DNA from 3 places in the Alteromonas sp. B31-7 genome. Region 3 is predicted to be linked to each of the others. Evidence: predicted binding sites of a transcription regulator. Region 3 holds the regulator's gene; each other region holds the start of a gene.
What was found. The regulator MetJ, encoded in region 3, represses methionine synthesis genes. The targets are predictions, from matches to a motif close to TAGACGTCTAGACGTCTA.
Positions count from the first base shown of each region.

Region 1 (7,300 bases), 560 kb from region 3:
CTTCATTTTGAATATAATTTTCATCTAAATAGCGGGCGATGCGCTGCGCTTGTTGTTCACTACTGCACACGGCAAAAACCGTGGGCCCAGACCCAGATATGCCAAACGCAAGGGCACCTTCTCGCTCACTAAATGCTCTTGCATCGTCAAATCCCGGTAACAGTGATTTACGATAAGGTTCAGCTATAACGTCTTTCATTACCGACGCAGCCAGGTCAAACTCTCCTGCATGCAACGCATGAACAAATACCCCTAGCTGTCGGCCAAAGGTTAACGCGGTGCTCATTTCTATCTGCTTAGGCAAAATATCCCGCGCTGCGGCTGTTGAAACGCTAATACCAGAATAACAAATTGCATAATACCACGTTGGATTAAGGGGCAAAGACAGCGTTACAGGCTCTTGGGCACCCGTCATTAAGGTCATGCCACCTTGATAACAAGGTGCAACATTGTCGTAGTGAATACTGCCGCTAATTTGTCCTTCCAGCTCCCCCATCATGTGCAGAAGCGTGTCTTCATCGAAAGGGCAATCAAAATAACCATTTAGTGCGGCAAAAGCGGCCACTATAGAACTTGCACTCGAGCCCAAGCCACTGCCGATAGGCAAGTTTTTATGTAAGGTTAGCGCCACCGGTGTGGTCGCTTTACCGTGTTTTTCCATCGCTTGGCAAAAGAAGTGGTAACACTTAGTCACAATGTTATTGTCTGCCCCTGCGGGTAGCTTGTGAGCAAATGTGCCAACGGTGGTTAACGAAAATGACTCGGCAGCGGTAATATCCACCACGTCGCCTAATTGGCTGCCATCCACAGGCGCAAGTGCTGCGCCTAATACGTCAAACCCTAAACTGACATTGCCGATAGATGCGGGTGCATATGCACGTAATGCTTTCATTTCATATGCCTCTTTACTAATGCGCCATTTGCTTCCACGGCATGGTGCGTAAAATATCTGCAAACACGCCTGCCGCTGTCACTGTGCCACCCGCTCCATAACCGCGAATGACGTAAGGAATAGGGTTATAGTAATCACTGTTTATCGCCAACGCGTTTTCACCGTCTTTGACTTGTGAAAGTGGGTTACTCGCAGGCACAGCTTGAATGGTCACTTTGCATTTATCGCCTTCAATGCTGCCAATGTAACGCAGTACTTTGCCTTCTGCTTTTGCGCTTTCTACTCGTTCTTTGAAACCGTCGTCTAAGGCTGGAAGCTGCTGCATAAACTCATCAATAGAGCAGTCTTCAGCGAACCCCTCCGGTAACACCGATTCAATTTCAATATCGGAAAGCTCAAGAGATAGGTCTGCTTCTCGCGCCATGATAAGTAGCTTACGGGCAACATCCATGCCGCTCAGATCGTCTCTTGGGTCAGGCTCTGTAAAGCCATTTTCTTTGGCTGTAGCCGTGGCTTCAGACAACGTCATGCCTTCGTCTAGCTTGCCAAATACGTAAGAAAGGCTACCAGAAAGGATCCCTTCAAAACGGTGCAACACATCACCTGCACTAAACAGCTTTTGTAGGTTATCGATTACCGGTAGTCCAGCCCCTACAGTGGTTTCATAAAGGTACTGGCGATTAGTCGATAAGGCCGTATTTCTCAGCTTACGGTAATACGCCATAGAGCTGGTGTTCGCCTTTTTGTTCGGCGTGACCACATGAAAACCGTTTTCCATCATAGCCACGTACTGCTCGGCGATGGCTTCATGGCTTGTACAATCAACGATAACGGGGTTAATCAAACTGTTGTCATTGGCAAACTGTTGCAGACGTTCAATAGAGAGGCCCTCGCTCGCGGCAGCAAGTGCAGGCTGCCAATCTTGTGAGAGGTCTATGCCTTGGCTGTTAAGCAGCAATTTACGGCTGTTGGCAATACCGTACACCCGCAACTGAATATTACGCTTTAATAACGCAGGTTGCTGTTTAGAAATTTGGCTTAATAGCTCGGTACCTACATTGCCACACCCTACGAGAAACACGTCAATGGTATGGCGGTCGGAGAAAAAATTCTGATGAATCACCTTCACCGCTTTTTTCGCACGCTTACTTTCAATCACGGTTGAAATTGAACGCTCTGATGACCCCTGCGCGATAGCCACGTTGTTAACCCGCGCTTGAGCAAGGGAGTTAAAAAATTTAGCAGCAAGTCCTTTGGTTTGACGCATACCATCACCCACAAGGGTAACAATCGCGAGATCTTGTCGTATTTCAATGGGATCAAGCAATTGGTTCTGAAGTTCCAACGCAAAGGCATCTTCCAGTAACTGGAGCGCTTTTGGCGCGTCTTTACTTTGAATACAGAAACTGATGGAATACTCAGATGACGACTGGGTAATTAAGCTGATAGAAATATTGGCATTTGACATCACTTCAAATACACGGCTTGCCATTCCCACCATACCTTTAAGACCTGGGCCTGCTACATTGAACATGGTGACATCATCAAGTTGTGAAATGCCTTTAACCGATGTCCACTTTTCACTTTTCTCATTACTGATAAGCGTACCGGGTGCAGCCGGGTTCAATGTATTGCGGATCAAACAAGGAATATGATGTTGCGCAATGGGGCCAATGGTTTTTGGATGCAGCACTTTCGCACCAAAATAAGATAGCTCCATGGCTTCTTGATAGGTTAGCTTGTCAAGCAGTACTGCGCCTTCTACTTGATTAGGATCGGCGTTATAAACACCGTCAACATCTGTCCAAATCTCACAACAGCTGGCGTCTATACAGGCGGCTAATATTGCAGCTGAGTAGTCTGAGCCGTTTCTGCCTAACGTGACTTTCTCGCCGTCTTCATTGGCCGCGACGAAACCGGGCATAATGAGCAGCTCACTACCATCGTTAGGCACATCAGTAAATCTGGCCTTGCTGAGAGAAACATCGGCGATGCTGTCTAGATAATCGCCCTCAGCCAAAATATAAGATACAGGGTCAATAATGCGATTTTTAATATCCTTGGCAGACAATATTGCACTAAATAACGTGACAGAAATGTACTCACCAATACTTAATATGCCTGCCGACACATTATCGGGTGCAACACCTAACAGCTTAATACCCTCAAGGTGTTGCTTTAACACCCCTAAATGGGTGTCGATAAAGTCGATAACGTTTGCATATTCAAACCCCGTAAGCGTTTCGTTCAAGGCGCTTGCAATACCGGTAACGGTGCTGGTGAGCTTTTCAAAAAGGGGTTGGAAATCCTCACCTGCGGCTGCTTGCTCACACAAAAGCGATAGTGCATTCGTTACCCCTTTAGGGGCAGAGAGTACAACCGCAGCACCGTCGGTTTGGTGGGTGGCCGTGCTAATGTCCGTCACGCGCAAATAGCGCGGTGCGTCGGCAAGTGAAGAACCCCCAAACTTTAAGACTTTCATGTGCTGCTCCTATTATTTACGCCAAAGCTCTCTTTCTTAAACTAGGTTGGCGTGAGTAAAAAAAAGCCCGCTCTCTGTAAGGGCGGGCTTTCGTTGTCTTTTGCTTACTTGCACTAGCCAGCGACCGCCCTATTTAAGGTGGTAATCATAATGCTGGTGGTGCCCATAAGAAGAATCTTTTTCATAACGACAATTTGCCGTATAGACGTCTATCTGTCAACCGCAGTTTTCACCATACTGTATTGCACAAAGTGAAATATTTCCTGAAACTCGTTTCGAATTAAGCGATATTAGCTGACTTATCCGTCTTCGAGGTGTTGCCCCAAGTAATCCACCAGCACGCGAACTTTAGGTGCCATATGACGATTAGAAGGAAAAAGTGCCCATACGGCCTCTTTTTCGTCTCTATGATCTGCCAGCACTTCGATGAGCTTGCGTTTTTCAAGATCGTTGCGCACGTAAAAGCCAGGCAGTTGCACCAATCCCAACCCTTCTAAGGCGGCGTGACGAAGGGCGTTACCACTATTATATTTAATTCTCCCTTGGATTTTATGCACACGAGACTCCCCTTTCCAATGAAATCGCCAATAGGAGTGGGAGCCCACCAAACATGCATGGGCTTTTAAATCGTCCAACACTTTAGGTTCACCGTGTTTACGAAGGTAGTCTTCACTGGCGCATACAAACAGCTGGCGTGTGGCTAATTTTTTCGCCACTAAGGAAGAATCTTCGAGGCGGCCAATTCGAATCGCCAAATCCAGCCCTTGCTCAATAATGTCCACGGTGTCGTTAGAAAATTTACACTCAATTGAAATATCCGTGTATTGCTTCAAAAAGCGATTAAGCAGGGGCGCAACGAATGCTTCTCCGAACGCCACTGGCACCGTCATTTTAATCAAACCACTGGGCACGCGTTGTAACTCCGTCACCATTAGCTCAGCGTCCTGGAGCGCAGCAAGTGCAGGAGCACATTGGGCGTAATACACTCTCCCCGCTTCAGTGAGCGACACATTGCGAGTAGAACGATTAAAAAGCTTTACGCCTAATTGCTTTTCTAAACTCGCGACTTTTCTGCTGACTTGCGCCACAGACGTGTCGAGTTTAATCGCCGCAGAAGTAAAACTGTTTAAATCAGCCACCGTGGTGAATTCTATTATTCCTTCCCAAACCATGCTGAATCTCTTTTTTATGCTCATCGTCTTTGCTTTTGACACTGCTGAATAGGCTAACTTAAGCGGCGACGATATTAAGGTTAAGGGTCATACCCGTATACTAGCCTATTATTTCAAATATGTAATAATGAATTACCTGTATTGTATTTATCAAATAGACCTCTACTTCTATACTTAAGCCCTAAGATTTATCTCCCCCTTCCCTCATTGGGAAGGCAACGATACAAGACGAATGTAGGAGTACGTAATGTCACTAGCACTCAAAGATGGTCAAACACATATTAAATCGAAAGCCGCAGTCGCATGGGGTCCAGGCGAACCATTAAAAATGGAAGAGCTGGATGTAGAGCTGCCTAAGAAAGGTGAAGTATTAGTTAGAATCATTGCCACTGGTGTGTGTCATACCGATGCATTCACTTTATCTGGCGAAGATCCTGAAGGGGTATTTCCTGCTGTACTCGGCCACGAAGGTGGCGGCATTGTAGAAATGGTTGGCGAAGGGGTTACTTCGGTTGAAGTCGGCGACCACGTCATTCCGTTATACACTGCGGAATGTGGGGAATGTAAGTTTTGTACGTCGGGCAAAACCAATTTATGCCAAGCAGTACGTGAAACGCAAGGCAAAGGCCTCATGCCAGATGGCACCAGCCGCTTCTCAAAAGACGGTGAACCCATCTATCACTACATGGGCTGCTCTACGTTTTCCGAGTACACCGTATTGCCTGAGATTTCGTTGGCAAAAGTGAACAAATCTGCCCCACTTGAAGAAGTATGCTTGCTAGGTTGTGGTGTCACTACCGGTATGGGCGCAGTGCTAAACACAGCGAAAGTGCAAGAAGGTGACACGGTGGCTATTTTCGGCCTTGGCGGCATCGGCTTGTCAGCCATCATAGGTGCAAGAATGGCGGGCGCGTCGCGAATCATTGGTATTGATATTAATGAAAGCAAGTTTGAACTGGCCTCTCAATTAGGTGCGACAGATTTAGTTAACCCCAAAAACTATGACAAGCCTATTCAAGAAGTGATTGTTGAAATGACAGAGGGCGGTGTTGACTACTCTTTTGAGTGTATTGGCAACGTTAACGTTATGCGTTCTGCACTAGAGTGCTGCCACAAAGGATGGGGCGAATCTGTCATCATTGGCGTCGCTGGCGCTGGGCAAGAGATTTCTACCCGTCCATTTCAACTTGTCACCGGTCGTGTATGGCGTGGCTCTGCTTTTGGCGGAGTAAAAGGACGCTCTGAACTACCTGGCATTGTTGAACGTTATCTAGACGGTGAGTTCGGATTACAAGAGTTCATCACACATACCATGGGCTTAGCTGAAATCAATGATGCCTTTGATTTAATGCACAAAGGTGAAAGCATTCGTTCAGTGGTACATATGAATAAATAGCCTTCACTTGGTCTTTCTAAAAGGGAGCATACTTTAACGGTACGCTCCCTTTTTCGTATAAAACACGCCCTTCACCACAGACTTTTAATTGAAACGCAGAGGCTTTTTGAAAACGGAATGGCTGAGTATCAATTTCATGGCTTTTCATTTAAGCTTAAATTTCGAGCAAACAGAAGAAAGCTGCATCATGAAGAACGTCACAAGCCGTGTTGTCAATTTAACGCCCCTCCTTATCCTTTTTTTATGCAGTTTAGCCTTAACAAAAGCGAGTTCCGCTGCTTCGTACGTTAATGTTTTCGTAAACTTGCCTGCTTACTCGGCGCAAGACACAAGCAGCCCAGCCATGGATAATACACCCACCACACTAGATTCACTCACTAACTTCCAAACAAACTCGAATACAATGCTAAGTTCGGGTCTACCATCACCTGCTCATTTACTGTTATTAAAGCAGGAAGGCGTGGTGCGTGTTATCGACCTTATTCCTGGAAACAGAAGTGAAGAAATCAGCATCGTTAATGAACTGGGGATGCAGTATCACAATATCCCCGTCGCCTGGACAAACCCACAAGTGAGTGACTTTTTAAACTACTCCGCGTATATGTCACTGCATCGCCCTGAGGAAGGTAAAGTACTCACCCACTGCAAGCTCAATTGGCGAGGTGCCGTCTTCACTTATTTGTATCGCATCACTGTATTATCGGAAGATGAAAAAACAGCGAAACAAGACCTACTTGCCATTTGGCAACCCAATTCAACATGGTTTGCTTTTATGAATAAGGTTATCGAGCATCATAACGCGGCCAATCAAACACGCATTGTCACCACGGTAGAACCCAATTTAGACGCCCAGAACCAATAGCCGCTCCTTTTTCATGGTCCATGATTAAACTCTTGCCATGTTCCTTGTTGACACATACGAATTTTCATATATGATTTAACACATATGAAATACTAGATATGTAACTTGTTCGTCAAAATACAGGTGCATAATCGTCTTTTGCATGTCGATAGGTGTAGCCATGAATACTGAAACCAACTGCAGTGCCCTTTCTCCGCTTTCATTTTTTAAATGTTTGTCAGAGGACACACGGTTAAAAACGCTACTTTTGCTTAGTGAGCACACGTCACTGTGTGTGTGCGATCTCACCACAGCACTGGACATAAGCCAGCCAAAAATATCGCGCCACCTCGCCGATCTCAGAAAATGTGGCCTTGTCCTCGACGAAAGGAAAGGCAAGTGGGTTTACTACCGTTTACACCCAGACCTTCCTGGCTGGGCGTCTGACGTAATCCACAATACGGCTAAACACAATGTTGAGTTCGTTGCTCAGGCACGAGCGAATTTGAAAACCGGA
Region 1 covers NZ_CP065233.1:1,076,467-1,083,766, reverse strand. The annotation lists gene thrB (homoserine kinase) at 1-892, opposite strand, end outside; gene thrA (bifunctional aspartate kinase/homoserine dehydrogenase I) at 909-3,374, opposite strand; gene IUA53_RS04545 (LysR family transcriptional regulator) at 3,674-4,546, opposite strand; gene IUA53_RS04540 (S-(hydroxymethyl)glutathione dehydrogenase/class III alcohol dehydrogenase) at 4,794-5,942, shown strand; gene IUA53_RS04535 (protein tyrosine phosphatase family protein) at 6,130-6,804, shown strand; gene IUA53_RS04530 (metalloregulator ArsR/SmtB family transcription factor) at 6,965-7,300, shown strand, end outside.
Region 1: the regulator MetJ is predicted to act here: its motif matches at 3,569-3,586, upstream of thrA (bifunctional aspartate kinase/homoserine dehydrogenase I).

Region 2 (7,300 bases), 1.4 Mb from region 3:
AGGCTTGCCACGGCAGGTGATTAATGTCAGGTTCGGCTAACAGCTGGGTAGGGCTCCCCGCCACCTTGAGGGTATTATTTTCTAAGGCCACATCAAAACGGAACCGCCCGTGGGCGGTATCGTATTTAAGCAAATGTGCGATGCCTTCGGGCTTAGCAATGTCGTTGATGGCCACAACGTTAAACTCGTTATTGCGTCCACTTTCATAAAGTGCACGCAACACGTTGCGACCAATACGACCAAACCCATTTATGGCAATATTTACCATAGGCTTATTTATTTACCTCTTATAGAGACAGTGCCGCCTCTACTACCGCGTCAGTAGTAATGTTGAAGTGCTTAAACAACTCGCCAGCAGGCGCAGATTCACCGAAGGTGTCCATACCGACAATCGCGCCATTAAAGCCAACGTATTTGTACCAGCTGTCTTTAGATAAGGCTTCAACTGCAACGCGCTTAACCACACTTGATGGCAATACGCTTTCGCGGTATTCCGCTGACTGACGATCAAATACATCAGTAGATGGCATAGACACAACGCGAACTGCTTTACCTTGTTCAGTCAGCTTATCTGCGGCTTCCACTGCCAACTGTACTTCTGAGCCTGTACCAATCAGAATTAACTCTGGCGTACCGTCGCAATCTTTCAGTACGTAACCGCCTTTTGCAATATCGGCTACCTGTTCAGGCGTTCTGTCTTGCTGCGCCAAACCTTGGCGAGTAAAAATCAGCGTGGTTGGGCCATCAGTGCGTTCGATAGCCGACTTCCACGATACCGCAGACTCTACTTGGTCACATGGACGCCAGTTGTCTAGGTTTGGCGTTGCACGTAGTGCAACCACTTGCTCTACCGGCTGGTGAGTAGGGCCATCTTCACCCAATCCAATTGAGTCGTGGGTGTAGACAAAAATAGCTGGCTGCTTCATAAGCGCTGCCATGCGTACCGCGTTACGCGCATATTCCATAAACATAAGGAAGGTTGCGCCATAAGCTTTAAAGCCACCGTGAAGGGTAATACCGTTCATCATGGCAGACATACCAAACTCACGCACACCGTAGTAAATGTAGTTACCTGATGCGTCGTTTGCTTCAACCCCTTTGCTGCCATCCCAAATGGTCAAGTTTGAACCTGCTAGGTCGGCAGAACCACCTAGAAGCTCAGGAAGCAGTGGGCCGAAAGCATTTAGCGCGTTTTGCGACGCTTTACGTGATGCAATGTTTTGTGGATTAGCTTGAAGCTCGGCAATAATGGCATCAGCTTTTTCGCTGAAATCAGCCGGTAGCTCACCATTTACCCGGCGCTTAAACTCAGCAGCAAGCTCTGGGTAAGCCGCTTCATAGGCTGCGAAAGCCTCATTCCACGCGCTTTCGGCTTTAGCGCCCTTCGCTTTACCATCCCAGCCAGCATAAATGTCGTCAGGAATTTCAAAGGTGCCATGACTCCAGCCCAGTTTTTCACGCGTAGCAACAATTTCATCGTCGCCCAATGGTGCACCGTGGCAAGACTCTGTACCTTCTTTATTTGGCGAACCAAAACCAATGGTAGTTCTACAGCAAATAAGGGTCGGTTGAGCGGTATTTGCTTGGCCTTTTTCAATAGCTGCTTTCACTTGCTCAGCATCGTGACCATCAACACCTTCAATCACTTCCCAGCCGTAGCTCTTGAAGCGCGCAGGCGTATCGTCGGTAAACCAACCTTCTACTTCACCGTCGATGGAAATGCCATTGTCATCCCAAAACGCAATCAGTTTGCCCAAACCTAGCGTGCCTGCTAGTGAACAGGTTTCGTGTGAGATACCTTCCATCAAGCAACCGTCACCTAAAAAGGCGTAAGTATGATGATCAACAATGTCGTGACCGTCACGGTTAAACTGTGCAGCTAGCACTTTTTCAGCTAGCGCCATTCCCACTGCATTGCTAATGCCCTGACCTAACGGCCCTGTGGTGGTTTCTACACCAGGCGCATAACCGTATTCTGGGTGACCTGGCGTTTTAGAGTGAAGTTGACGGAAATTCTTCAACTCTTCAATAGGCAATTCATAGCCAGAAAGGTGAAGCAATGAGTACAACAACATAGAGCCGTGGCCGTTAGAAAGCACGAAGCGATCGCGGTTTGCCCATGAGGGGTTGGCAGGGTTGTGTGCTAGGAAATCTCCCCACAATACCTGTGCAATATCGGCCATCCCCATTGGGGCGCCCGGGTGACCAGATTTAGCTTGTTGAACAGCATCCATGCTTAATGCACGGATAGCATTGGCGAGTTCACGACGAGAGGGCATGTTGTCTCCTGATTTTATTTGTATCTTTCGTATTCAAGTGAGCGTGGAGGTAAGGCTTTTGCTCAACTTCTTTATACGCTTGAATGTGGCGTTATTCTTACCTATGCCACCTTACAGTTCAATGGGTTTTCATTGCCAATAACGAAAGTCATAGTAAAAAATGGTCTATAGCGTGACCTATACGTATTCGATAAACAATAAAAATAACCATCTTTATTTCTTCCTTAAACTTCGCGTCTTGTATTGTCGTTCGGTTCAGGCCCTGTATAACCCTATAAATGATCGGGTAATGTCAACTATACGTGACGAAAGACTTTTAGACGTCTAGAAGTAAAGACTGGTATTTATAACTTGTTTTAGTACAATATACGACTATTTTGATAATTTAACGCTTACGGAGCATTTATGGCCACGCATTTATTCACATCCGAGTCAGTGTCTGAAGGACATCCGGACAAAATTGCTGATCAGATTTCAGATGCCGTTCTTGACGCAATTCTAGAGCAAGATCCTCGCGCTCGGGTGGCCTGCGAAACGTATGTAAAAACCGGTATGGTTTTAGTCGGTGGTGAAGTCACTACCTCAGCGTGGGTAGACATTGAAGAGCTAACCCGTAAAACAGTAAAAGAAATTGGCTACACGCACTCTGACATGGGCTTTGATGCCGACTCATGTGCGGTACTGAATGCTATTGGCAAACAGTCACCTGACATTAACCAAGGTGTTGATCGCGCAAGCCTCGAAGAACAGGGCGCCGGTGATCAGGGTTTAATGTTCGGATACGCCAGTGACGAAACTGACGTATTAATGCCAGCGCCGATTACGTACTCTCACCGTCTTGTGCAAAAGCAAGCTGAAGTGCGTAAATCAGGAAAACTTGACTGGCTGCGTCCCGACGCGAAAAGCCAAATTACCTTTAAATATGAGAACCACAAGCCAGTAGGCATTGATGCCGTTGTACTTTCAACCCAGCATTGTGATTCTGTGAGCACGGAAACGGTTCGCGAAGCGGTAATGGAAGAAATCATCAAGCCTGTACTACCAAGCGAGTGGATTGACGCCAGCACCCGCTTCCACATCAACCCCACTGGCCGCTTCGTTATTGGCGGCCCCATGGGCGATTGTGGTTTAACCGGTCGTAAAATCATTGTAGATACCTACGGCGGTATGGCCCGTCATGGTGGTGGTGCATTCTCAGGTAAAGATCCCTCAAAAGTTGACCGCAGTGCAGCCTACGCAGGCCGTTACGTAGCGAAGAACATTGTTGCAGCAGGTTTGGCTAAGCGCTGTGAAATTCAAGTGTCTTATGCCATTGGTGTGGCAGAGCCAACGTCTATCAGTATCGATACCTTCGGCACAGGTGTGGTTGATGAGAAAACACTAGTTGCCCTTGTACGTGAACACTTTGACCTGCGCCCTTACGGCCTTATTCAAATGCTAGATTTAGAGCGCCCTATTTATCGCCCCACAGCGGCATACGGCCACTTTGGTCGCGATGAATTCCCATGGGAAGCTACAGATAAAGCAGACGCGCTACGCGCGTCTGTATAAGTCCGAATATAGATTTACGCAATGACTTGCTGCCCGCTGGAAATGACCATGTCGGGCAGCCCATATCTCGCCAAAGCCACGTTTTGAAATTCCTTTCGATGGGTCACCTCTAAGTCAGCAAAATCTGGCGGCAAGAATTGTCGGCTACTGATTTCACTGTCAAATTCAACCTCAACCAGCTTTAGCGGGGCAAGGTTGCCAACAAAAATATCAACGACCAATTGATCGCCAAAAAAATCTATTCGATAACGCTTCTTCTCCACCCTCATATTTTGAGTTAATGGCCAGAGGTCATTAAATTGCGCTGCGTTTAATTCTATTCGTGTGTCTCGACGTTTAAGCCCCATGCCCTGTTTCACAGTCATAGTGTAATGGCCACCTTCATCACGAATTCGAATGTGTTTATCCCGTTCGGTCGCTAAATACCCTTGGCGAATAACCACCGACTTCCGGGTATCTAGCAATCCCTCTGGAACATAAGAAACCACAAATTTGCGTTCAAACTCCCATTCCGTTTGCATTTCTCATCTCCTGACACTCACTAACGTAAAACTCCCCTTTACTGCATTGGGATAATCGCATCATCGTTGCTCGATAACTTTAAAAGTGACAACACACAATCACTTCTCTCATTTAAAATTAGTTCAGTATGGAAAAATCTATCAAGTTTATTTTCATACTTTTCAAATCGGACTACACTTAAAGTGGGTATATAGCGGTTACCAAGCATTTTTACACCTCACAAATCATATTGTTAGCAGAGAAACTCAGTGAGGATGACTCCCTTACTATTTTTTTGCGAAAGCAAAATGACGCCTTCGCGCAACTCGGCTTATGAACACATTTAGGGAACCGTTACCATGCACACAAAACACACAGGCGTAGCATTTATTGCTTTATGCGCCATAGTTGTTTGTTCATTGCCGGTTTATGCAGCCTCGATGACCTCGGATTACCGTGTGGCGGGCTATAGGGAAATGGGTTATGGTCCCATTGTTTTTAAAAGTAAAAAGTTATCAGGGTGGCAACTTCAAAGTCGATTTAATTATCAATCTAGCCCGTATTATGCTGCTCCGTGGATTGAAAACGCAGTGTTACCGGTAAGTGTCACTAGTGTGCGTGCCAGCCACGCTTTTTCTTTCGTACTGCCACAACGGATTTACGCTTCGTATGATCGTGCCGACGCCACCATGAGGTCGTCAACTAACTGGCAATACCTTCCAGCGAATATGGGCACCTTTACGCGATTAGGTTGGCTGCTGGGTGACCCAGAAACATTGAACATGGCCATTGAATATGAACATAGAAAAGTAGGAAGCAGCGAAAATAATGCACTTTCTCTTGGTGTACACTACTGGTTCTAGCGCTGTTGAGTATAGTGGCTTTATTTAGGCTATTTGCTTCGTTTTCACAAATGTCTTTTGAATAATAAGTGCATCAGTACTGGCTCGATGGCGAGAGTCCTTTGTATGATCTTCAATATCAGACTTAACTTGGTGCCAATACTCCATCTGCGTTTCATTCAATACGTAATCTAAAGCGCGACAAGTAAAGCTCATTTCCACGCCAGATGCTGCGTACAATTTGATAAGCCAGGGGTTATCTACCACCCACCCATCACTATATACCTGTGTATTGCTAAGAAAATGATTGAGCTCATGACACACACGAATAGGACTTAAACCATGGTTGTTTAGCATTTCGCGGGTTATGCCATGCAAGGCTTCGGCTTCTTCATCCCAATGCACCCAGTGATCGAAAGGCCTGATTAATTTGCACCACTTTGCACCATCATGGCGCACAACACCAATTTCAATGGGGTAACTCTTGGCCCCAAACCCGCTAGCTTCCACATCTATAATGGAAGGAGGATACGTATTTCGCAAGCTAGCTCCCGTTGCCGCCCGCACAACGGGCTACCGCTTTACTTAATCGCAGCATCACTGCGTATTTACTGTCTTTTTATACGGAGACGGGGAAATTAGTGTCTTCGACAACCCCAAACCGGCACCGTATTACTATGTCGTCTCTGTGACTTAATTTAGACTAATAGTAAAATCGTGCCAGTTTGCGTGTCAGTTTTATTAAACCTTAATTTACCTTATTTAAAGGTATGAGACTTACTTGGCCACCGCCAGAGAAAGTATCTCTTTGCTGACTTCAGGCGTAATCGCTTGATGCTCACCCAACGCCACCATTTTATGCTTTTCAAGTTGCGCAATAATGGCGTCGATTGCCGATTGCTGATCGCCCTCGTGTTCGGTTAGCGTAGTGGCCACCGATAAGCTTTGGTAAAAAGACTCAATGGAATCGATGGTTTTTTCAGCAATATCGTCCGATGGTGCTAGGCCAAATACGTTTTTACCCATTTGCGCTAATTTGTCTTTCTTCGTATCAATTTGAACACGAAGCAGTGAAGGCTGAACGATGGCCAGTGATCGCGCATGATCCACACCATATAAGGCCGTTAACTCATGACCAATCATGTGGGTTGCCCAATCGTGCACAACGCCAGAGCCAATTAGCCCGTTTAATGCTTGGTTTGCTGACCACATTAAGTTGGCGCGCCACGCGTCATCTGGATTATCTACCTCTTTACCCAGCGCAATAAGCGTTTTAAGTAAGGTTTCTGCGTAGCCATCTTGTACGGGCGCATTTTGTGGATAGGTGAGGTACTGCTCACATACGTGCACAAACGCATCAACCAAGCCGTTGACCACTTGGCGCTGAGGCAAGCTTTTGATAACGTCAGGGTCTAGTACAGCAAACTTCGGATACACCAAAGGCGACATAAAGGGCAGTTTTTGCTTCGTGGCTTTCTTGCTGATAACCGAGCCACCGTTAGACTCAGAACCCGTCGCCGGTAGGGTTAATATAGCGCCAATAGGCAACGCGTCATCTACAGTATGGGCACCGGTAAGAATGTCCCAACCTTCACCTTCGTATTTCGCACTCGCGGCGACGTATTTAGCACCATCGATAACACTCCCGCCACCTACGGCAAGAATAAAGTCGATGCTCGATGCTTTGACTTGTTCAACGGCTTTGTCCAGAGTTTCCACTGTTGGGTTTGGCTCTACGCCGCCAAAGGCTTCCCATGTATAGCCATCAAGGGCGCTTTCTACTTGGTCATATACACCATTTTTCTTGATAGAACCGCCGCCATAAAGCACTAGTACTCGCTGTTCTTTAGGAATAAGTGTATTTATTGAGGCTATTTGGCCTTGGCCAAACTGAATTTTTGTTGGGTTACTAAATGAAAATTTCACGGTCTTTCCTCTGTATTTTTGTGCCTGTGTTAATGCATAATAGTGCCAACATATAAATAAAAACCGTCTAATTCTGGAAACAATTTGCCTATTTCTACAAAAGCCCCGTTTTCGTCATCAGATATACAGTGTCTTGCTGCGTTAGCCTGCGAGTTCTTATTGGCGCAAGGGAAGTCTCATCTCAATGGAGTAATAAAAACC
Region 2 covers NZ_CP065233.1:3,700,492-3,707,791, forward strand. The annotation lists gene epd (erythrose-4-phosphate dehydrogenase) at 1-268, opposite strand, end outside; gene tkt (transketolase) at 288-2,279, opposite strand; gene metK (methionine adenosyltransferase) at 2,685-3,830, shown strand; gene IUA53_RS16150 (CYTH domain-containing protein) at 3,845-4,351, opposite strand; gene IUA53_RS16155 (hypothetical protein) at 4,691-5,194, shown strand; gene IUA53_RS16160 (3'-5' exonuclease) at 5,219-5,716, opposite strand; gene IUA53_RS16165 (iron-containing alcohol dehydrogenase) at 5,951-7,099, opposite strand; gene IUA53_RS16170 (AraC family transcriptional regulator) at 7,184-7,300, shown strand, end outside.
Region 2: the regulator MetJ is predicted to act here: its motif matches at 2,597-2,614, upstream of metK (methionine adenosyltransferase).

Region 3 (7,300 bases):
TAGCCTCAAAACGCTCAAAAAGCGTAAAGGCGTCAGCTGTACCACCCGCAAAGCCCGCTAATATTTTATCGTGGTATAAGCGACGCACTTTTCGGGCGTTACCTTTCATCACTGTATTACCCAGTGACACCTGGCCATCACCAGCCATCACTACTTGATTTCCACGTCGTACAGATACAATCGTTGTCACGTTTATTCCCCGTTTCTCTGGGTGCGCCAGCCTAGAAAAGATTCAAATTGGCTAACACATATAAATCCAATAATTCATAAGTGGGGGATGGCTGGGTAATTTCAAGGGGGAAAGACACGAGGATTAAACCCAGGCTTGTGGCCGAATGCGGTCACAAGCCTTGGCAGTAAGAAGGGTTATAAATTCCAGTACCAGATTTGACAGGTCGCAATATTGACTTTGCGTAAGCTGTGTTTGGCTTTTTCAGCGTCGCGTTTTGACTCGTATGGCCCCAAGATAACGCGGAACCAATCACCGTTACTACCACTACTGTGTCGAATGAGTGCTTCAAGCCCTTGAAACGCAATTTTCGCTTTCATTTCTTCCGCCTGTGCTCGTGTTCTAAATGACGCGCATTGCATTAAATAGCGTCTGTCCGATTTTTCTTGTGCTTCCACGTCAACTTCAACTTCATACCCTGGCAAAGTACGAATATATTCCCATTCTTCTTCTGGCAGTTCAGGTAAGGCTTCTTCGGTTGGCGCAACGGGACGCGCTATTTCTGTATCAACTTCAGTGCTAGCGTTGTCTTTAATTGACCATAAGAACACGCCAAACCCTATAAGCAGCACCACCACAATAACGAGGCGTACGATAGGAAACGAGGCGACAGCACCTTGTTTAGATTGTTTAACCTGCTTGCGCTGGTTATTTTTATTGTTGGGTTTCTTCTTTTGTGGCGGTCGGCCACGAGAGACATAATCGCGTTGAGCCATGGGTGGCAGATTTCCTACTTCTTATGGTTTTATCGTTATCGTAAAAGGGTGATGCACGCAACACGGCCAGGCTAAGGGTTACGTGTGTACCTTTGCACACGAAGTTTATCGCAAACACCACTTGGGTGCTAACTGAAATCGGTAGGATCAATATCCACCGACCAACGCACTTTAGCCGCATCAGGTAGTGCCTGCATATAAGGCAGTGCCACCCGTAAGCCATGATGAAGCGGGCCGCGCTTTTCATTACTACACACTAACATAAACCGGTAACGCCCTTGTCGCTTTTCCATTAAACAAGGAAATGGGCCCGCCACACTGGGGCTGGTAGACCCTGACGGCATGAGAATGTGCTTACATTGCTGTAAAAAACGAAAGACTAACGCGCTGTCTGTGGCTTCCGCACGAATGACAATTTGACTAATATAAGGCGGCAAACCTGCTGCCTTTCTTTCCATTAATGCATGGCGAGCAAAGTGGGCATAGCCATTGTTGACCAAATCTTGCAACAACGGATGATGAGGGTTGTGGGTTTGTAACCACATTTCTCCGGGTTTACTGGCTCTTCCCGCTCGCCCCGCTAACTGGGTAACCAATTGCGCTAACTTTTCTGCGGCTCTAAAATCAGCACTGAACAAGGCCCCGTCACAATCGAGAACCACCACCAGTGTCACGTGAGGAAAATGGTGGCCTTTCGATAAAATTTGAGTGCCAACGAGTAACTGGTATTCACGATTATTAATAGCATCCAGGGTGGTGTGTAATTTGTCTTTCCCCCTTATGGTATCGCTGTCTATTCGCACTTGTTTGGCGTCGGGGAAAAGCGTTTCAAGGCCCTTTTCTACTTGCTCTGTGCCGGTGCCTGCTGTGACTAATTCAGTACTGTGACACGCTTCACAATGACGTGGAATGGCTCTGGTTGCTGCACAGTGGTGACATTGCAATCGATTTTGCGATTTATGCACCGTATAGGGTTTATCACAACGCTTACAGGTAACGGTTTCCCCGCAGTGATGGCATAACATGGCAGGCGCATAACCTCGACGATTAACAAAAACCAGAATTTGGTTTCCTGCATTAACGTGTTGGCGCATCAGTGTCAGCATGCCTTCGGTAATGCCATAATGCACAGGTTGGTCTCGGGCATCGAGTAAATGTTGTTGCGTACGTTGAGCGCCACCCGCGCGTTGGGTGAGTTGCAGGTGAGTATAACGGCCAGAAAGGGCATTATTGAGGGTTTCCAGTGCAGGTGTGGCACTTCCCAGCAGTAAGGGAATGTTTTCTTCTTTCGCCCTGACGGCGGCTAAATCTCGAGCGTGATACCGTAATCCATCTTGCTGTTTAAAAGACTCATCATGCTCTTCGTCGACAATAATCATGCCCAAGGCTTTAAACGGTGTAAAAATAGCTGAGCGGGTGCCAATAATAATACCTAGCTCACCGGCTTTCGCCCGCTGCCAAACTAACAACCTTGCCGAATCTGTGAGTTGAGAATGAAGTACCCCCACGGCAATGGAAAAACGTTTTTCAAAACGCGCCACCGTTTGTGGTGTCAGCCCAATTTCGGGCACCAAAATAAGCACTTGCTGCTTTGCGGCCAATAAGGGCGCAATAGCCTGTAAATACACTTCGGTTTTGCCACTGCCTGTGACACCTTCCAGTAAGCTGATCACAAAACGATGGTGTTGTTGGTTTAGTGCAGCAATAGCTACCGCTTGTTCCTTGTCAGGTACCGGTGTCGCACTTACCTTTAAATGAGACACATAATCAAAGGGTGTAAACGAAGGCATTACCTCTTTCATTTCCACCAACCCTTTTTCGATTAGGGCTTTTACCCCAGTGGGCGAAAACGCTTTTCTCGCTTCTGTGGCTATCATGGGTGATTTTTTCAGCGCGTCTAAACAGGCAAGTTGTTTTGGTGCCCGCTGCAACTTCGCCTGTTCACACATGTACCCGTCTTCTGTTGCAAAGAGGTAAGCCTGTTTGGATGGCTGCGCCGATTCGCCTTTGCGCAGCAACACGGGCAGCATGGCATGCAGCACTTCGCCCGGGGCATGATGATAATATTGCCAAAGCCACTGCGCCATTTTCATCAGTACACCATCAATCACCGGCGTGTCGTCTATGACCTTCTCGATGGGCTTAATTTTGTTAATATTCTCTACGTCGGCCTCGTTTTGCTGTGCTACCACTACGCCAATTAACGACCGCGGCCCAAAGGGAACAGCCACTCGAACACCACTAGGCAATGCAACCGCGTGTTGATAGGTGAACAATTGGCGAATGGGCACAGGTACCGCGACCTGAATAAATACCATGAAGATTAAGCCTTACTAATGTGAATACAGAGAAGTAACCCTGTGTATGATCTGGTATTTCTGGAGAATGTCAAACGTACTAGCTTGTCATGTCGCATGTTAGCTTCTGTTGCTATCCATAGGCTAATTGCCTACTGAATAAACAAAAATAGCTTGATTGCGCAGCCCTCTTCCTTTAATATGCGCCGCTCTTTTTACGGCTGCCTGCACTTATGCGGTCGGTCATTTGAATATTAAGTTACGTATGGTGTGCAACTTCGGGTTGTATAGCGATACGGCCTTTTACGTGAGGTAATCCCATGAAACAAGGTATCCACCCAGAATACACTGAAATTAAAGCGTCTTGCTCTTGTGGTAACGTGATGAACATCCGTTCTACACTTGGTAAAGACATCAACCTAGACGTTTGTTCTTCTTGCCACCCTTTCTACACTGGTAAGCAGCGTAACGTTGACACAGGTGGTCGTGTTGATCGCTTTAAGAAGCGTTTTGGTGCATTGGGCAAAAAGTAAGCCTGATACCCTTTTCGCAAAAAAGCGCCTTTATGGCGCTTTTTTTATACATTAAATATACTATTTAAAAAAGACGTGCGATTAATGCATACTCCCTTTTTGTAAATGCTTTGCCCAATTGCCGCCACTTCGTTCATTGCACGCTTGTTCACTTTCAAATCGAAAACTTTTGGCTTCCCCTTTTACGGCTTCGCAGGCGAATTCCGCAGCTTCTACAAATGCGCTGTACCAACCATTGGAAAGTGCCCTTGCTTTATGTGCCTCGGTTTCAAACACCGCAACAATCTCAGGTCGACGCCAATGCCCTATATGGGTTAACCACACAAACCCTTCCTGCTTTTGCTTTGCCCATTCACACACATCGGTTAACTGTTCTACCAATCGTTCTTCAGACATCACTTTCTCCTTAACACCGCCAGCACATAAATACTGTTTTACAGAAAAATAGAAAAAACGTATAACTTACAAAAACATCATAAATAATGTGAATAACTACTATTCGACAAGGTGACTGGTCTTAGGCGTCGTCCTCCCCTACATTGAGTTATGTAAAAAGCTGATCAGATATGTACCACTTAATGGCGTGTGATACAGTTGCCGCGTGAGAATACGTCAGCAAATTTGCATGCTATCTGGTTCTCATTTAGGCAATTTTTTTTGTTTCTAACAAATATAAACCATAGCAAAAACTGGGCAATGACAAAGATAAAAATAACCCCCTTTATCGCTATCTGGTAAACACGTTGCAATAACCCTACATCTAAGGATACGTTTACTCATGTCAGATTTTAGACAACGCGCACTCGATTATCACGCAAAGCCTACACCAGGAAAAATTCGTGTCGAGCTTTCGAAGCCGGCGGATGGCGTAGATGACTTAGCTCTTGCCTACAGCCCTGGCGTAGCCGAGCCGGTGAGAGAAATTGCCGAAGACCCCGACAACGCTTATAAATACACAGCTAAAGGCAATATGGTGGCGGTCATCAGTAACGGTACTGCCATTTTAGGATTGGGCAACTTAGGCCCTCTGGCGTCAAAACCCGTGATGGAAGGTAAGGCGCTCCTGTTCAAACGCTTTGCAGGCTTAGATGCTATCGACATTGAAGTAAAACACCGCACCACTGAAGAGTTCATCAACACGGTGGCCAATATTGCAGATACCTTTGGTGGCATTAATTTAGAAGACATTAAAGCACCTGAGTGCTTTGAGATTGAGCAAGAATTGATAAAGCGCTGTAAAATTCCGGTGTTTCACGACGACCAGCACGGCACGGCTATTGTAACGGCTGCGGGAATGTTAAATGCGCTGGAAATTCAGGGCAAAAATATCGAAAGTGCCAAAATAGTCTGTATGGGTGCAGGGGCTGCAGCCGTTGCTTGTATGGAATTACTGATTAAATGTGGGGCGCAGCGTGAGCGCATTTATATGCTCGATCGCAAAGGTGTTATTCATACTCGCCGGGAAGATTTAACCGAACACAAAAAGCTGTTTGCCAACAATACGGATAAACGCACGTTAGAAGACGTAATGGCAGGCGCAGATATCTTTGTTGGGGTATCCGGCCCTGACGTACTTCCACCAGAAGCATTGGCACTGATGGCGGAAAACCCCGTGGTGTTTGCGTGCTCTAACCCTGACCCTGAAATTAAGCCAGAACTCGCCCATGAAGTTAGGCAAGATCTTATTATGGCAACGGGACGCTCTGATTACCCTAATCAAGTGAATAACGTGTTGTGTTTTCCCTTTATTTTTCGCGGTGCATTAGATGTACGTGCGAGCGCGATAAACGACGAAATGAAAGTTGCTGCGGTAGAAGCGTTGCGCAGTATTACAAAAGAGCCGGTTCCTGAAGAAGTGCTTAAAGCCAGCAATAGTGAAAGTTTGGCGTTCGGAAAAGAGTACATTATTCCTAAACCTATGGATCCACGCTTATGTGAACGTATCGCCGGCGCTGTCGCCCAAGCGGCGATTGATTCTGGTGTGGCCAGAATACCGGGTACCTCTACGGACTAACATGCTGTCGAGTTAATCACTAATCCCAACCCATCTAACCCATACGGTTAGATGGGGCCCTCTACTAGGCTTATTAACGGCTAAGATTCTTTTTCATTTTCTACACTGGGGTCTATCCCCATTTCTTCCATAATACGGCGCGCCTCTGCCGGAATACGATTCGGGTTGTCTTTTTTCAAGTCGTCATCATTGGGCAATGGCTGACCTGTAAATGCGTGTAGAAAAGCTTCACACAACAATTCTGAATTAGTCGCATGTCGAAGGTTATTAATTTGGCGACGTGTGCGTTCATCCGTTAGCGCTTTAAGCACATTAATTGGAATAGACACAGTGACTTTCTTTACTTGTTCACTTTTTTTGCCATGCTCTGCGTAGGGGTGAATATAGTTACCGTTCCACTCTGCCATTATACTAACTCAGTCCACTTTTATTTTATGTTATGAACCGAAATTCTAAACAAGTTCACGAAAAGGTCAATTGAGCAGTGTAAACCTCTTGACGTCTAGACATATATTCATTAGTTTAGACGTCTAAACGTCTATCAGAGAGTAATAAGTCATGGTTTCTTACGCACAAGGTGTGGATGCACTAAATCAGTCCCTTTCGGAACTGCGCGATATTGATGTGTCATTCGAGTTTTTTCCGCCAAAATCTGAAAAGATGGAGCAAACCTTGTGGAAGTCAGTAGAACGCTTGGCGCCACTAAAACCAAGTTATATGTCGGTAACTTACGGTGCGAACAGCGGTGAACGTGATCGTACCCACGACGTAGTAAAGCGCATTCAACAACAAACTGGCGTTGCCGCCGTACCTCATCTCACGTGTGTGGATGCCAGTCGCGATGAACTTAAGCAAATTGCAAAAGACTATTGGGATTCCGGTATTCGCCGAATTGTGGCGTTACGTGGCGATCTTCCTCCTGGTGTTCAAAAAACTGAAATGTACGCTTCTGATTTAGTGGCCTTGCTTAAAGACGTGGCCGACTTTGATATTTCCGTGGCTGCTTATCCTGAAAAACACCCTGAAGCCCCTAACGCCCAGTTTGACTTACTCAACCTCAAGCGCAAAGCAGAAGCCGGTGCCAGCGAAGCCATTACGCAGTTTTTCTTCGATACCAGTGTATTTTTACGCTTCAGAGATCGCGCCGCTGCAGCCGGAATAGATTTAGACCTCGTGCCGGGCATCCTACCCGTAACCAACTATCAAACTTTGGTGAAATTTGCGGGCTTTACCAATGTTCACGTGCCAGGCTTTTTACACAAAATGTTCGATGGTCTTGATGATGATGACCAAGCCACACGTAACCTAATTGGCGCAAACATCGCCATGGATCAGGTTAAGGTATTAGCCAAAGAAGGCGTGAAACACTTCCATTTTTACACCCTTAACAGAAGTGAATTAAGCTACGCCATTTGTCATATGTTGGGTGTACGCGGCAACGGGACAAAATAGATTTAAACGTTTTATACATGAAACCCTTTGCTAGTCATGGGGCACGCGTTATACCATTT
Region 3 covers NZ_CP065233.1:516,063-523,362, reverse strand. The annotation lists gene hslV (ATP-dependent protease subunit HslV) at 1-190, opposite strand, end outside; gene IUA53_RS02275 (SPOR domain-containing protein) at 367-945, opposite strand; gene priA (primosomal protein N') at 1,074-3,263, opposite strand; gene rpmE (50S ribosomal protein L31) at 3,563-3,775, shown strand; gene IUA53_RS02260 (hypothetical protein) at 3,857-4,171, opposite strand; gene IUA53_RS02255 (malic enzyme-like NAD(P)-binding protein) at 4,554-5,789, shown strand; gene metJ (met regulon transcriptional regulator MetJ) at 5,870-6,196, opposite strand; gene metF (methylenetetrahydrofolate reductase) at 6,348-7,241, shown strand.